DNA from 4 places in the Erwinia sorbitola genome. Region 2 is predicted to be linked to each of the others. Evidence: riboswitches for the same ligand, from Rfam matches in the RefSeq annotation. Region 2 holds a riboswitch; each other region holds the start of a gene.
The links. Region 2 has a riboswitch for thiamine pyrophosphate ahead of thiC (phosphomethylpyrimidine synthase ThiC). Riboswitches for the same ligand answer to the same signal wherever they lie in the genome.

Region 1 (3,879 bases), on a different replicon from region 2:
GCCGACAAACGGTGACCATGCTACCCACCACGCCCAGAAGAACAGCGTCCAGTTATTCATCCACTCGGTCGGGCGATCGAAGGCAAAGCTGTTCAGCGTCATGCCCATAAAGCGGTTGATATAATCCCCGACGTTCAGCACCAGCGCATTTAGCAGGAAGCTGGTATCGCCGACAAACAGCACAAACAGGATCAGACCAAAGGCCAGCAACACGTTGAGCTCCGACAGGAACCGGATACCTTTATTCACCCCGGAGGTGACTGAAATAGTGGCCATTATCACCGACAGCACGATCAGTCCGGCCTGGGCAGTCAGCCCTTCCGGCACATCAAACAGCACCTTCAGCCCGTAGTTAAGCTGCACCACACCAATGCCCAGCGTAGTGGCAATCCCAAAGATGGTACCCAGTACTGCGGCGATATCCACCGTATGGCCGATTGGGCCGTTAATACGTTTACCGAAAATAGGGTAGAGCGCCGAGCGGATGGTGAGCGGCAGGCCGTAACGGTAGCTGAAATAACCGAGGGCGATGCCCATCAGGGCATACATTGACCAGCCGGTCAGACCGTAGTGGAACAGCGTCCAGACCATCGCCTGACGTGCAGCTTCCATTGTCTGCCCCTGGCCTTCCGGCGGCATCATATACTGGGTCACAGGTTCGGCTACTGAGAAGAACATCAGATCGATACCGATACCCGCTGCAAACAGCATTGCCGCCCAACTCATCAGGCTGAACTCTGGTTTCGACTGTTCGGGGCCAAGTTTGATTGAGCCAAAACGTGAGCAGGCCATAAAAAGTACGAAGACGATGTACAGCGTGGCTGCCAGCAGATAATACCAGCCGAAGGTGTTAGAAACCCAGTCGAGGGTAAGATTGATCCAGCGATCGGAAAAATCTGTGAACAGAATGGTGGTCAGGGAAAACAGCAGGATAAGCGCTGCTGAGGTGTAGAAAACCACGGGATTAATACGATCTTTTTGAGGCTTTCCTGGTATTTCAGTTGTCGGCATAATCTCTCCGCAAAAAATGCTCAAGGAAAAAACCTGAAGTCCGCTCTGCGAAGCGCGCATTAGCGCATACTGGGTAAAATCCGCCGTATATCCGCTAATTACACTGGGAGAACCATCAGGATGGGTATAAGTGTAAATCACTGATTAATCTTTAATGTTTATGATCCAGATCACCCTCCAAAAGTAAATTTTGTGTAAACAGCACAAATAATGATAGTTTTTATTGATTGAGCATTCAATTAAAAAAACTTCTGCGTCTCATTCTGCCTTCTTTTTCCCCGTTAACATCCTGTACCACTTGACGACAGCCAGCAGGTCAAATAAAACTGGTTCCCGTCAGGGGAGTCTCGCCAGAGAGACTGAGAGGCTAATGAGCGATTATTCGCGGTTTAGCGACCCTTAGAACCTGACCCAGTTGATACTGGCGTAGGAAGACTCGTATCCTGATGGCGTACCTGTACGGCCTTTCTGGATACCTGCCGCAAGGGGCACGGCTTCAGCAGTTCCCGCCTTTTTCCTTCTCTGTATCACGGGTCTCAGCATGTTTTGAGAGGCTAACGTGACATTATTAACTCCACTTTTTCTGTCTTGCGGAAACCACCCAACATGAGCCGCTGGTCGGTACTGGGCGACGGCGTCGCCGGGCTTTGTGTTGCCACATCACTTGCTGAACGCGGTGAATCCGTAGAGGTGATCACCGCAGAGCAGCACTGTGCGGCATCACACTGGGCTGGCGGTATGCTGGCTCCATGGTGTGAAGGGGAGAGCGCCCCGGAAGAAGTGATCGAGCTGGGCCAGCGCTCCGCACCATGGTGGTCTGCACGGATTAACGGTGTGGAGCATCGCGGCACCCTGGTAGTGGCCTCCGCCCGTGACACCCCCGAACTCACCCGTTTTTCGCGTATGACGCGCGCTCATCAGTGGGTAGATCCCGCCACGCTGGAACCGGCGCTGGAAGGACGTTTTTCCCGTGGGCTGTTCTTTGCCGGCGAAGCTCACCTTGATCCGCGCAGTGCGCTGCAACAGCTGCGTAAGGGGCTGCAACTTGCCGGGGTCTGCTTCCATCAGGGTCAGCCCGGCGGCACCATTATTGACTGCCGGGGGATCCACGCCGCCGCCGACCAGCCAGAACTGCGCGCGGTTCGCGGCGAAATGCTGATCCTGCACAGTGAGGAGGTTCAGCTCTCCCGGCCAGTGCGCATCCTCCATCCCCGTTTTCCCTGTTACCTGGTACCCCGTGCAGCCGGACACCTGATGCTGGGCGCAACCATGGTGGAAAGCGACGATGACAGCCCGATTAGCGCACGCGCCATGATGGAGTTGTTAAGCGCCGCCTGGGCTATCCATCCGGCTCTGGCAGAGGCGCGGATAGTGGAAAGTGGCACCGGCCGACGCCCGGCCTACCGCAATAATATCCCCGCCATACGCTGTCACAACGGCGTCTGGTCTCTCAACGGTATGTATCGCCACGGCTTCCTCCTTGCTCCGGTAATGGCGGAAAAACTGATGCAGCAACTGATGCAGGAAAAACTGATATGAAAATTCAGCTTAACGGCCTCCCGATTGATACCACCGCTCATACACTGGCGGAACTCCTGCGCGAACAGCAGATTGATGCCAGCTGCGTAGCCAGCGCCCTCAACGGCCAGTTTGTGCCGCGCGCACGCTATGAGAGCCAGGCACTGACCGCTGGCTGTGAACTTGAAGTGCTCTCACCGATGCAGGGAGGATAAAACATGTTTTACGATTTCATTCCGCAGTCTCGTTTTCTGCTCGGCACCGCCGGATATCCTTCGCCGGAGATCTTGCAACAGGCCATTGAGGTTTCCGGTAGCGAGATTATCACCGTCAGTCTGCGGCGAGAGGGCCGCCACGGCGCTGCCTTCCGTGAGCTGCTCACCGGCCTGAACAGACGGATACTGCCCAATACCGCTGGCTGCCATAGCGTAAAAGAGGCGGTGACTACCGCACATATGGCACGTGAATTGTTTAATACCCGCTGGATAAAACTTGAAGTGATTGGCCACGCTGACACATTGCAACCCGATCCTTTCGCTCTGGTGGAGGCGGCCCGCATTCTCTGCGCCGACGGTTTCCAGGTGTTTCCCTACACCACAGAAGATCTGATCCTTGGTGAGAAACTGATTGAAGCTGGATGCGAACTGCTGATGCCGTGGGGTGCACCGATAGGCTCCGGCCAGGGGCTGAGAAATATCGAAGGGCTGCGTTCAATGCGCGCCTGGTTTAAAGGCATACCGCTGATTATTGATGCCGGTATCGGCGCCCCCAGTCAGGCCGCACAGGCAATGGAAATGGGCTTTGACGCTATCCTGCTGAATACCGCGGTGGCGAAAGCGCAGGATCCGGTGCGCATGGCCGGGGCTTTTTCTGCCGCAATCCGAGCTGGTCACGATGCCTGTCATGCAGGCCTGGTAGAACGCCGTGATATGGCGAGCGCCTCCACGCCAATTTTTGGCATGGCCCAGTTTCCCTTTCAGGAGTCATAATCTGTGAGCCGCTATCAACGACAATCAATGCTACCGGAAATCGGCGACGCCGGGCAGCGGGTGCTGCTGAATGCCCGCGTGCTGGTAGTTGGCGCGGGCGGGCTGGGATCGGCATTGCTGCCACTGCTGGCCGGTGCCGGGGTAGGTTATTTGCGGATATATGATGGAGATCGGGTGGAGGAGCATAACCTGCACCGGCAGACATTGTATGGCATGGAGCATACCGGGGAGTTAAAAGTTGACTGTGCCCGCCAGGCACTGAATGCACGTAATCCGGACTGTAAGGTCGATACACAACCGCAGGCACTGGGTGCCAGCATGATGGCTGAGGCGCTCAACGGCATTGACCTCGCCATTGATG
Region 2 (3,879 bases):
ATATCGGTCGTCAGCGGGCCGAGAGTATAAAAAGGCGCTTCGTGGCAGTGCTCAAGCTGTTCAGTCATATTGACGCGGATCATCTGCATCGGCACATGACCGGGGCCTTCAATCATGACCTGGACATCATACTCCCAGGCGATTTTAGTTAGTTCACCAAGCGTACGTAGCTCTGCAAACTGCGCCTCATCGTTGGCATCCTGAATGGATCCCGGACGCAGGCCATCGCCTAGTGACAGCGAAACATCGTAGGCAGCGCAGATTTCACAGATATCGCGGAAGTGCTGATAGAGGAAGCTCTCTTTATGATGTGACAGACACCATTTCGCCATAATTGACCCGCCGCGTGACACAATACCGGTCAGGCGTTTGGCGGTCATCGGCACGTAGCGCAGCAGCACCCCGGCATGAATAGTGAAGTAATCAACACCCTGTTCAGCCTGCTCCAGCAGCGTATCGCGGAAAATCTCCCAGGTGAGATCTTCAGCCACCCCGTTTACTTTTTCCAGCGCCTGGTAGACAGGTACGGTACCAATAGGTACCGGACTGTTACGCAGGATCCACTCGCGGGTTTCGTGAATATAGCGCCCGGTAGAGAGATCCATCACCGTATCTGCGCCCCAGCGCGTGGACCACACCAGTTTTTCTACCTCTTCCTCAATCGAAGAACTGACCGCTGAATTGCCGATATTGGCGTTAATCTTCACCAGGAAGTTACGTCCGATAATCATTGGCTCGGACTCCGGGTGATTAATATTGGCAGGGATAATCGCGCGGCCTGCAGCCACCTCCTGGCGAACAAACTCTGCGGTAATATTCTCCGGCAGATTCGCGCCAAAGCTGTTACCCGGATGCTGTTGTCGCAGTACATCACCACGAATCCGTTCGCGGCCCATGTTTTCGCGCAGAGCGATAAATTCCATCTCCGGAGTGATAACCCCAAGCCGTGCATAGTGCATCTGGGTGACGCAGCGACCAGCCAGTGCCCGGCGCGGTTGTGGCAGATTATCAAAGCGCAGATGATCCAGCCCTTCATCTGCCAGGCGCTGCTGGGTATAGGAGGAGCTGAGTTCAGCGATCTGTTCTGTATCTTCACGTCTGATAATCCAGCGGCTACGCAGCTTCTTCAGCCCCGCGTAAACATCAATCGTTGCCGCCGGATCGCCGTACGCCCCGGAAGTATCATAGACAGGTATCGGTTCATTCGCCTCCAGTATCGGTTCTTCTTTGCTGCCGCCTGTTGTGGTCGGGCTTAACTGGATTTCGCGCATCGGCACGCGGATATCAGGCTGTGAACCACTCAGATAAATACGCGTTGAGTTGGGAAAGGCGGTGCCCTGTAATGAGTCGATAAACTGCTGGGCTTCTGCGCGCTGCTCGCGGCGGGTGGCTTTTTTCTCAACAAAGGGTTTTTCAACGATAGACATAGCAAGTTCCTGATAATCAGATGGAAGTTTGCTTGTCTGGAGGCGGGAGTAATAAGAGCGGCGTGAAAAATATGGGTTCACACCGTCACAGGTGATTTACTCTTGTTCCCTTCGCAGGTACTAACCTGATCAGGTTCCGCGGATCCCGAATTAACGGTCTCAGCCCCTAGGGGCACTCCGACAAGATAGCGACTGGTTTTTCAGTCAACGCAGGGGCGAGGCATACCTCGCCCTGACCCCTTAAGCATAAAGAGGCTTCTCGCAAACTACAAGAAATTCACAATATGCCGAGAATCACGCAGGACGAACGAGGGAGGCAGTGTTGGCAGCCTCTTGATTGTCAGCATTTTTTTCTAAGGCCAGCTTGATGAATTTATCCTCAAGGGTAAAACGCGCTTCCAGAGCTTCACCGACGATTGACAGTGCCTGCTGTAATTCCAGACAATTATCATCTTCGATGGCCGTTTCCAGATGAGAATCATAAATCTGCATGATCTGATCGGTATTGGCCTTTAAAGAGGGGTAGATTAGCGACGCTTTTGCCAGCTGCTCAGTCCCTTCAAGCTCCTTGATAAAACGCTCGTACACGGTGAAATGGCCGGTTGAAAGATAATCCACCAGATTTTGGCAGAACGCATTCAGCGCGTTTTCATCGAGCGTAGTCAGCGTTTCCTTGTTAGGCTTAATACCAGCCATTTGGTAATAGGTAACCAGCAACTGCTTGCGTAAGCGCAGACAAAAGTCTACCAGCTCACTGCATCCACCGACGCGCGCGGTGAGGACTTCCAACTGGTTAAGCATGTTCAACTCCGTGAATGTTATATTTTAACGTCTGACCTCAATCCAGTCTTTAAGCTGAGGATGATGAGCAAAATTATGGAACAGGAAATTTTAAGCGTAGACGCTGGCTGGTGGGTTGTCAGCCAGGAACACAAAATTTGGTTACCAAAAGGTGAATTACCGCACGGTAATGCGGGTTCGCTTGGACTGACAGGGCGATCCGGGAGGCCTGTTGGGGAGTGGCAGGGCGAAACGGTCTGGTTGATCTGCGGGGCGCAGCCGCAGGAAATGGGATCGTTACGTCAGCTGCTCGATCAGGAGACCGGCCTGTTCCAGCTAGCCGGGCGCGGTATTCAGCTGGCTGAATTTTACCGTTCACATCGCTGGTGCGGCTACTGTGGCCATGAAATGCATCACAGCAAAACAGAACTGGCCTGCCTGTGCGGGCACTGCCGCCAACGCTATTATCCGCAAATCGCCCCGTGCATTATCGTGGCGATCCGCCGTGGCGATGAGATCCTGCTGGCGCAACATACGCGCCATCGTAATGGCATATTTACCGTGCTGGCGGGATTTGTTGAAGTTGGTGAGACCCTGGAGCAGACCGTAGCGCGTGAAGTAATGGAGGAGAGCAGCATCAGCGTAAAAAATCTGCGTTATGTCTCATCGCAGCCCTGGCCATTCCCTCAGTCACTGATGATGGCATTTATGGCTGACTACGCAGGAGGGGACATCAAGATTGATCCCAAAGAGCTGCTGTCAGCAGGCTGGTATCGATATGATGCATTGCCGCAGTTACCTCCACCAGGAACGGTAGCGCGTCGTCTAATCGAAGATACTGTCGCATTATGTCGCGCGGAAGAAGAATAATGAGAATGTTATTATCTAACTCTTGAAAATATTATTTTACGATATATTCTCCTGATTCATTTAACCTGAATCAGGAGCTGCGTCATTATCTCTAAAGTCTATAAGCTACAACAGCTTTAACTCTGTGAAAAATTCAAATATCATTCTGCGCTATAAGCGAGGCTGTGTGCCTGATAAGGAAAAATTTCTTATCAAACCCCGCTTAAGAAATATTTGTATTTTAATCAGTGTAATCTTACTAATTTCCTGGCTATTGATTGACGGCACCAGCGACTAAACCTTCTGCATGATGTTCTGCGCGTTGTAAGTGAAATAATGTCTGAGATAAAAAAACAATGTTATCTGTGGGGAGTCTGGCTTTGCTGGGGGATCAGTATTGTTGCGTTTAAGCTATCAATAAGAACTCCCTTATATATTTCTCTGAGTGTGATGGCGTATCTGATTCTGCTGCTCGTCATCCCTTTTCTATTTACTAAAAGGACAGTTACAAACGTGTTTAATTTTAATCGCAAGGAAGAGCGTCAGATGGGCGAGAAAATATCTTCACAGGATCAGCAGCAAAAAATAGTTCCTACTATAGCTCCCTCTTATGAAGAAGGCAGTATGAAGGAAACTGTTATCTCATTTGGCAGTGTATTATGTGGTGAAATTAATAATGAGAACAATATTTCTATAAATGGAGTTGTCGAAGGGGATCTGACCAGCCAGAAAACGACGCAGATTGGTAAAGAAGGGAAGGTTATCGGGAACGTTAAATCCGTTAAGCTGGTAGTTAATGGCCTGCTGAAAGGAAGCTGCTATG
Region 3 (3,879 bases), 1.6 Mb from region 2:
AACATACTCTATTCCTTATTATTTTAATGTCATTAACGCTTATTCAGGTGCCCAGTTAATCAGGCGGTGAAGCAGGGCATCGACAGTCGCCCAGAGTAATACGGTCATCAGCACCAGGATAAACAGCGCGGCGAAACACTGGTCGGTCTGCATCCGCGCATTGGCATTCAGCATGACGTAGCCCAGTCCCTCAGCGGATCCCACCCATTCGCCAATAATTGCGCCAATCGGTGCCACGGCGGCGGCCATACGCAGGCCGGAGCCAAAAGCGGGCAGGGCGGCCATCAGGCGAATATGCCGCAGCTGCGACCAGCGCGAAGCGCCCATGGTGCGGGCCAGATCGAGATAGTCCTGATTTACCCGCCTCATACCGTCAAAGAAAGATGAGGTAACCGGAAAGAAAATGACCAGCACTGCCATCGCCACTTTGGCGCTGATACCAAAGCCAAACCACAGCACCAGCAGCGGCGCGAGGGCAAATACCGGGATCGCCTGGCTGGTCAGCACCAGCGGCATCAGCCAGCGTTGCAGGCGGGGGAAGATAATCATGCCGACCGCCAGAAGCGAGCCAAGCATCACCCCCAGCACCAGTCCGATCAGCACCTCCGAGGCGGTAATCAGACTGTGATAAGCGAGAAAAGCGCGGCCATTCCACAGGGCGCGGGCAACAGCGGCGGGTGAAGGCAGCAGAAAGGCGGGAATATCGCTTAACGTCGCCAGCCACCATAGCAATAGCAGCCCGATGAATATGATCAGCCCGCGGGCGCTGGTTGTGATCTTACTGCTCATTCTGCGGCCCTTAGCAGCTGCTGCATCAGCTCGCCCTGGCTTTTCAGCAGTTCGGCATCGTCTGCGGCGCGGGGCGGCAGGCCGCCAATGGTATGAGTGTCATCTATCGCGGCAGGAGCGCCTGAGAGCACCAGCAGATGATGGCTCAGACGACAGGCTTCCATCGGGTCATGTGTGATCAGCAGTACGGTATGGTCGGCCAGCAGCTCGGCGGCCAGCGTCTGAATCTTCGCCCGCGTCAGCGTATCCAGCGCCGAGAACGGCTCATCCATCAGCACAATCGGCTGGCGTTCATACAGCGTACGGGCAATCGCCGCACGCTGTCGCATCCCTCCTGAAAGTGCGGCCGGATGGTCATCTGCGTGACCTTGCAGCCCGACGCGTTCCAGCAGATGTGTCGCCCACCCGGCATCAGCTTTTTCCCGACGCAGGCGCGCACCAAGGGTGATGTTGTCGATAATCGACAGCCACGGATAGAGCAGATCTTTTTGCCCCATATAGGCGATACGGCCCGGCAGCGGCAGGCCGTCACTGCCGCACACCGTGCCGGATGCAGGTGCTGCCAGCCCGGCGATAATCTTCAGCAGGCTGGTTTTACCGCTACCGCTGGCACCCAGCAAGGAGACAAAACGCCCGGCCGGGATATCAAAGCTGAGGGGGCCGAAGATCTGACGCTGGCCGAAGCACAGCGTCAGATCGCGCACCTGAATACCGGGCGGGGTAACGGAGTGAATCGCCATCACGTCGGGGTGGCCGCGTTAAGTCCCATCTGCCAGAAGGCGGATTCCAGACGCGTGGCAGTGACGAAAATCTCAGACAGTTCACTAAAGCGACTCTCCGCCCCGCGCTGGCGGGCAACGCTTTCCAGCAGATCGAGGGCAGCACGCACGCCGTTAAGGTAGTCAGCATCGCCGTAGTTACGGATCCAGGAGGCATAAGGGCTGCCTTCCAGCAGCGTCCCGGGGTCGTGCAGCAGGCGCAGGCCAATCTCCGCATAACCTGCAACGCACGGCAGCAGCGCTACCAGCAGATCGAGGGCATCGCCAGAGTGGCCGATATCCAGTACATAGCGGGTGTAATTCATGGTTTCCGCTGCTTCCGCTTCACTCATCATCTGCGCTTCGCTCATGCCCCAGCTTTCGCAGTAGGCCAGGTGCAGCGGCAGTTCGGCGACAATGGCATTTAGCGAGGCGGTGGCAGCACGCATCTCCGGCAGCGTGCGCAGCTTGCTTACCAGCAGGGCGTAAGCACGGGCAAAGTGGATCAGGAACAGATAATCCTGAGTCAGATAGCGGCGGAAAGCGCGTTCAGGCAGCGTGCCCAGGGCAAGTTGCTGAATAAACGGATGTGCAACGTAGTCCTGCCAGTCATTTCCCGCCTGCTGGCGTAAACGTCCGTACAGGCCGTGGCTGAAATCTACAGGTTGAATACGATAAGACACAGAATCCCCTCAGTTAAGTGGAGATCCGGGCAGGCGGAGGTGTGAACAGGCAGAGGTGACTGCCAACCCGTCCCTTCGCTGGCATGACCCAGATCAGGTTCAAAGGGTTCGGCTTACGCCATCTCAGCCCATCACAGGACACCCCTCGGAGGAGCCTGTTATACGATATTTGATTTTTGATTACAATCCTTGTCAACCGCTGGAGCGCGCAGATTTATAGACATTTTTCGGGCTGTTCTGATAAATTTATCTTATGCATCTTTCATGAGATTTATAAAGGATTACGGGCATGGAACAAAGCAAAGAGCTCAGTGATATTTTTAATAGCTGTTTTGGATCATATTTTGATATCAATCCTCCTGGCTATAGCGACCTGGATTTACATTTTATTCATGATTTTCATTTTCGTGATTATTTACTCCATATAACCCATAAACTTTACTATATTGCGTTTAGCGAAAGTGGTGAAAGGCTGTATAGCAAACTCTATTTTTACTGCGTCGACGATGATGTCGTTAACTCGCTACACCCTTTTGTTGAAAATATTAATCTTAGCCTGAGAAATCATGGTCTGGCAGAGTTTATTCTGTTAGAAAAGATCTCCGCAGACATTCAAGAGCTGATTGTCCGTATTAATCAGCAGCCGGATAAGAGCGCCTGTATTATCTTTGATGCAGAGAAGTTTTCAGGCAGTGAAACATTTTTTGAAAAAAGATTTAATCAGCCCGGATTTCCGCAGGATAAGCAGCAGATCGTCGATTTGCTGAATGTCCTCAAAACCGGCGATGATAAGTTCACCAAAAAAGGTTATGTTGCCTGCCATAGTAGGCTCGCTCCTGTTGTCGCATCTGATGATTTCAATACCTTTGTTAATGATATAAAAAGGCTTTCTATTTTTGACTTCTATGCTGGCGGTGAACGTCATCAGAAGATGTTTGATGCTATTAATGAGGCGCAGGATTTCCTTAAAGATAACCACATCAACAGCGCAAAAGAGGCTATTGAAAGATGCAAGGAAATTAAAGATCCAAAATTTGTATTTATTCAAATCTTCAATGAGTTTAATAATAACAATAATAAAATGTACGCCTTCCATTTGCATGAAATGCTCAAAAATCTGGACATCGACAGCGATTTCTCGACGCACTCTGGTTTGAATATGGTGGATGTCTGTGTAGGGGCGGAAAGTTATCCTGCGGCGAGAAAAATTCTGAAGAAAATTGCAGAGGAACTGGCAGATCAGGATGAGATTGAAAAGGGAGTACAGCTTGCCGGGCTGGCGGGGTGCAGCGATATCTCAGCTGAACTGATCAAAAAACTGGAGAAGAGCTATCCCGGATCTCTGGTGCTGAATTACAGAGATATCAACTCTGCACTAAGAGAGGAGAACTACCAGCGCGCCGCCGAACTTTTTTCCCTGCGTGATGATGAACTCAGTCAGAAGAAACATCAGCTATTACTTCAGTTTATAACATGGCTTAAGCAAGGCGATGGCGATATTGTGGCATTCCTTCAGACACAAGATATCAATGATCCCGATACTGTCCATTTTCTTAATCACATTGCCTCGACGTGGGCGGTAAAACATCAGGATTACCTGACTGCGATTGCCGTTTCACTATTCTATGAGCCGGTGCTGGATGATGAGA
Region 4 (3,879 bases), 1.9 Mb from region 2:
TGAACAACTGAAATAACACCATTAAGTATAAGACATAAACACAATACTACTCCAATTTCATTTTGGTGCATAACTATAAAATCAATGACCGAAGGTATCATACAGCTGTTCTCCACTCCATTCGCCAAATACACCACCGGCGCTACTCCCCGCATAGCCCAAACTTGTGCCGGCTATCACGATACAAATAAGCCCGCCAACACCAGCAGTACCTGCGCCGATAGCAACGCAAAGAGGCATAGCTAAAGCTCCTCCAGCAACACCAACGCTAGTACCTAATGCAAAACTACCTATTTCTGTGTACTTCTTCTTAGTACATTCAGCCTCACGACCCACCGAACAGGCCTCATTGATTTCATTCATGGAATGAACTGCACTGAACGCTATTCCAATATATCCGGTATAACGCATTGCTTTTACATATTTAGCAGCACGCTCGATATGTGTTGCGTAACCTTCTATATCGCCGACTCCTGCCTTATTCCATTTATGCGTGATCGAACTGGTTGATAAACCGAGTGCATTTTTTAATTTAGTATACTCACCGAGTTTCATAGCCTTATTCAGGAAGCCGAATTTAAGCACTGATTCAAGCTCTTTAAACAACTGGCTGCGTTTCACGTAAAATTGTTCACCGATTAACGCACCTCGCGTTATGTAGGTATTTTTATATGTTGTCTGAATCTCTTTGAGAATTTTTTCGATATTCTCAAAATATTTTCCTACCGGGTCGGCTGCAAGTCCAATGCCTTTATCAGCAATGTTAGAAAAGTTGGCAATGGTTGCATAATGCTTATGCAGGAAATTAGCTTCTTCATACGTCAGCGGATCAAGGGCCGCATCAACCCGCGCTTTTGCCTGCTGCATGTGGAGTATTTGTTCGCTGTCCTGTTTTTCAGGATCAACAATCAGCAGAATAGAACCGGCTTTGTATTCCTTACCTGTACCGTTAAGTAAGCGATAAAGTTCTCGCGTCCCATCAGGTTGAACACCTGCAAACAAAGTGTTTTCGAAAGAGTCAGTGGTTGATTGTTGCGGAATCAGGCAGAAACCAGCATCTACACCCGTGCGCTTTTTCTTAGCAGTTTGGTCGCGCTGCTCCGGATCTGTTGGTGTTGTTGCCCATGTGGTTCTGGGGGGCGCATTGATCTGAACTGTGTCTGGTGCAATCAGGAAGTTTGTACCATTCGGACAGCTACAAACGATAGGGGAACCATCTACTGCGGCATCCACACCCTCGTTTGATTGCCTGTAATCACCGGAAGCAATAAACCCAATTTCCCCACATTTAGGGCAGGGGGACGTTTTGTCTCCAATAAACAGTTGTAATTTACCCATAACGGTGATGCCTGATCTGCCTGCATAGCATTCAGAACCCGTAGAGGTTTTATCACCATCAAGGCCAACGTTCCTACCGTGAACGATGCAGCCTCTATTAACCGATGCCATCGTCAATCTCCTTATTTCAAAAACTATCTGCAACAATTCCCCGCCACTGCCTCCTTTTCTCAAATGCTGCCAGCATGTCGGAAGATAGTTTATAGGTATATTGCTGCATAAATCCCTATGCATGTTTGGTAGATAATAGCTGTGATTATTTTACAAATAATATTCACACAAGCAACAAGTATCAGGATTAAATAAATCTACGTTTCGTTGATTTTTTTACCTGTATGTTGAACAACGCACAACAGAAATATCGAAGACCGTCAGGAAGGGTTTTATTTTTCGACGGAAGGCACTTAAAGACACCTTCTGGTTTATGTATGGGATTGCCAAAAGAGAAAGTCTTAACCGGGCTGGCAAGCTTGCATCCACAAGCGACTTCCCCTAATCTGGCAAAAAGTATAGAGATTCTATCTAAATGACTCGGGGTGCCGTTCCTTTCCAAAGCGACGGCTGAGAAAAACCCGCAACACCTGAACTGGATAATGCCAGCGTAGGGAAGTCAGATGCCTGACCGGCATCGCCTTCTTGATCGCCGGTTGGGAGACAATATGATCCAACCTCAACACCACAGCCATGCTGATGTGGCCCACTCTCTGAAGCAGTATCAACAACAATCCCCCCTGATTCACTGCATGACCAACGATGTGGTTCAGACCTTTACTGCCAACGTACTGCTGGCGCTGGGTGCTTCCCCGGCAATGGTGATCGATGCGGAAGAAGCTGCGCAGTTCAGCGCTATTGCCGATGCGCTGCTGATTAACGTCGGAACCCTGACGCGCGATCGCAGTGGCGCAATGCTGGCAGCAATTAAGGCTGCTAACGCAGCCGGACGTCCATGGACATTGGATCCGGTTGCGGCAGGCGCTCTGGATTTCCGTACCACCTTCTGCCATCAGGCTCTTGCGCTCAAGCCTGCCGCTATACGCGGTAATGCCTCGGAAATTATGGCGCTGGCAAAGCTGGAGGTCAGCGGGCGGGGCGTGGATAGCCAGCATTCATCGACAGCGGCATTACAGGCGGCGTTGCTGCTGGCTGCTGAAACCGGCGCGGTGGTGGCGGTGACGGGTGAAGTCGATTTTGTGACCGACGGCGTGCGCATTATCAGTGTGCACGGCGGTTCACCGCTAATGACGCGTGTGGTGGGTACGGGTTGTGCGCTGTCGGCGGTGGTGGCTGGATTTGCTGCACTGCCGGGCGATCGGCTGCTTCATATTGCCAGTGCCTGCCGCGTGGTGGCGCTGGCGGGAGAGCGCGCAGCAGCGGTGGCACAGGGGACGGGCAGCTTTATTCCCGCATTTCTCGATGCTCTCTATCAACTGCATCCGGAGGGGCTGGTATGAAACGCATTAACGCCATGACTATTGCCGGAACCGATCCAAGCGGTGGTGCCGGGATCCAGGCCGACCTCAAAGCCTTCTCCGCGCTGGGTGCCTATGGCACCAGCGTTATTACGGCGCTGGTGGCGCAAAATACCACCGGCGTGCAGTCGGTCTATCGCATTGAACCAGAATTTGTCGCAGCACAGCTCGATTCTGTGCTGTCGGATGTGCGTATTGATACCATCAAGATCGGTATGCTGGCTGAAAGCGCCATTGTCGAGGTGGTGGCCGATCGTCTTAAACAGACCTCCGTGCCCTGGGTGGTGCTGGATACGGTTATGCTGGCAAAAAGTGGCGATCCGCTGCTCTCTGCCGAGGCTGTTACCACTCTGCGTGAGCGCCTGCTACCCCTGGCTTCCCTGATTACGCCCAATCTGCCCGAAGCCGCTGCGCTGCTGGCCTGCGATCCGGCACGCAACGAGCAGGAGATGCGAGAGCAGGGGCGGGCGCTGCTGGCATCAGGCTGTCAGGCGGTGCTGATGAAGGGCGGCCATCTCAGCGACTCGGAAAGCCCGGACTGGCTGTTTACCCGGCAGCTGGAGCAGCGCTTTACCGCTCCACGTATTAACACCCGCAACACACACGGCACCGGCTGTTCGCTATCGGCGGCGCTGGCGGCGCTGCGCCCGCGTCATGATGACTGGGTAAGTACGATGCAGGCGGCCAGGCACTGGTTGCAGGGGGCACTGGAGCAGGCAGACTCGCTGGAGGTAGGGCACGGACACGGGCCGGTACATCATTTTCATCAGTGGTGGTAAGAGGCAGCGCTCTTTCGTGCGGTTAGTTGTGAAAAATGGAGTTAGCAATTTGCCTTAATCACTGTTTTGGGGCCACGCTGTTAGGGTCAGAAAACTGACCAGCGGATCCTGAAGAGGATCCTCACTCATTTTAACAGGAGTTATCATGACGGACATCGTACAGTTATTGGGCAAAGAAGCAGACTCTCTTTTGCAACATCGCTGCATGACTATTCCAGCGGACAACCTCTATCTTCCCGGGGCGGACTATGTGGATCGGGTAATGGTCGATAATAACCGTCCCCCGGCTGTTT

Region 1: linked by a shared signal. The riboswitch ahead of GN242_RS21480 (FAD-dependent oxidoreductase) and the one ahead of thiC (phosphomethylpyrimidine synthase ThiC) in region 2 are both predicted to bind thiamine pyrophosphate.
Region 3: linked by a shared signal. The riboswitch ahead of tenA (thiaminase II) and the one ahead of thiC (phosphomethylpyrimidine synthase ThiC) in region 2 are both predicted to bind thiamine pyrophosphate.
Region 4: linked by a shared signal. The riboswitch ahead of thiM (hydroxyethylthiazole kinase) and the one ahead of thiC (phosphomethylpyrimidine synthase ThiC) in region 2 are both predicted to bind thiamine pyrophosphate.

The regions. Positions count from the first base shown of each region.
Region 1 is NZ_CP046510.1:27,448-31,326, forward strand. Features, by position in the region: gene GN242_RS21475 (choline transporter) at 1-1,011, opposite strand, end outside; TPP riboswitch at 1,340-1,461, shown strand; gene GN242_RS21480 (FAD-dependent oxidoreductase) at 1,618-2,550, shown strand; gene thiS (sulfur carrier protein ThiS) at 2,547-2,744, shown strand; gene GN242_RS21490 (thiazole synthase) at 2,748-3,518, shown strand; gene GN242_RS21495 (HesA/MoeB/ThiF family protein) at 3,522-3,879, shown strand, end outside.
Region 2 is NZ_CP046509.1:4,353,006-4,356,884, reverse strand. Features, by position in the region: gene thiC (phosphomethylpyrimidine synthase ThiC) at 1-1,427, opposite strand, end outside; TPP riboswitch at 1,517-1,617, opposite strand; gene rsd (sigma D regulator) at 1,722-2,228, opposite strand; gene nudC (NAD(+) diphosphatase) at 2,304-3,077, shown strand; gene GN242_RS19715 (bactofilin family protein) at 3,393-3,879, shown strand, end outside.
Region 3 is NZ_CP046509.1:2,715,660-2,719,538, reverse strand. Features, by position in the region: gene GN242_RS12165 (ABC transporter substrate-binding protein) at 1-5, opposite strand, end outside; gene GN242_RS12160 (ABC transporter permease) at 40-789, opposite strand; gene GN242_RS12155 (ABC transporter ATP-binding protein) at 786-1,529, opposite strand; gene tenA (thiaminase II) at 1,529-2,230, opposite strand; TPP riboswitch at 2,284-2,386, opposite strand; gene GN242_RS12145 (CHAT domain-containing protein) at 2,520-3,879, shown strand, end outside.
Region 4 is NZ_CP046509.1:1,564,210-1,568,088, forward strand. Features, by position in the region: gene GN242_RS06970 (hypothetical protein) at 1-101, opposite strand, end outside; gene GN242_RS06975 (PAAR domain-containing protein) at 82-1,449, opposite strand; TPP riboswitch at 1,861-1,963, shown strand; gene thiM (hydroxyethylthiazole kinase) at 1,998-2,789, shown strand; gene thiD (bifunctional hydroxymethylpyrimidine kinase/phosphomethylpyrimidine kinase) at 2,786-3,586, shown strand; gene fbaB (class I fructose-bisphosphate aldolase) at 3,732-3,879, shown strand, end outside.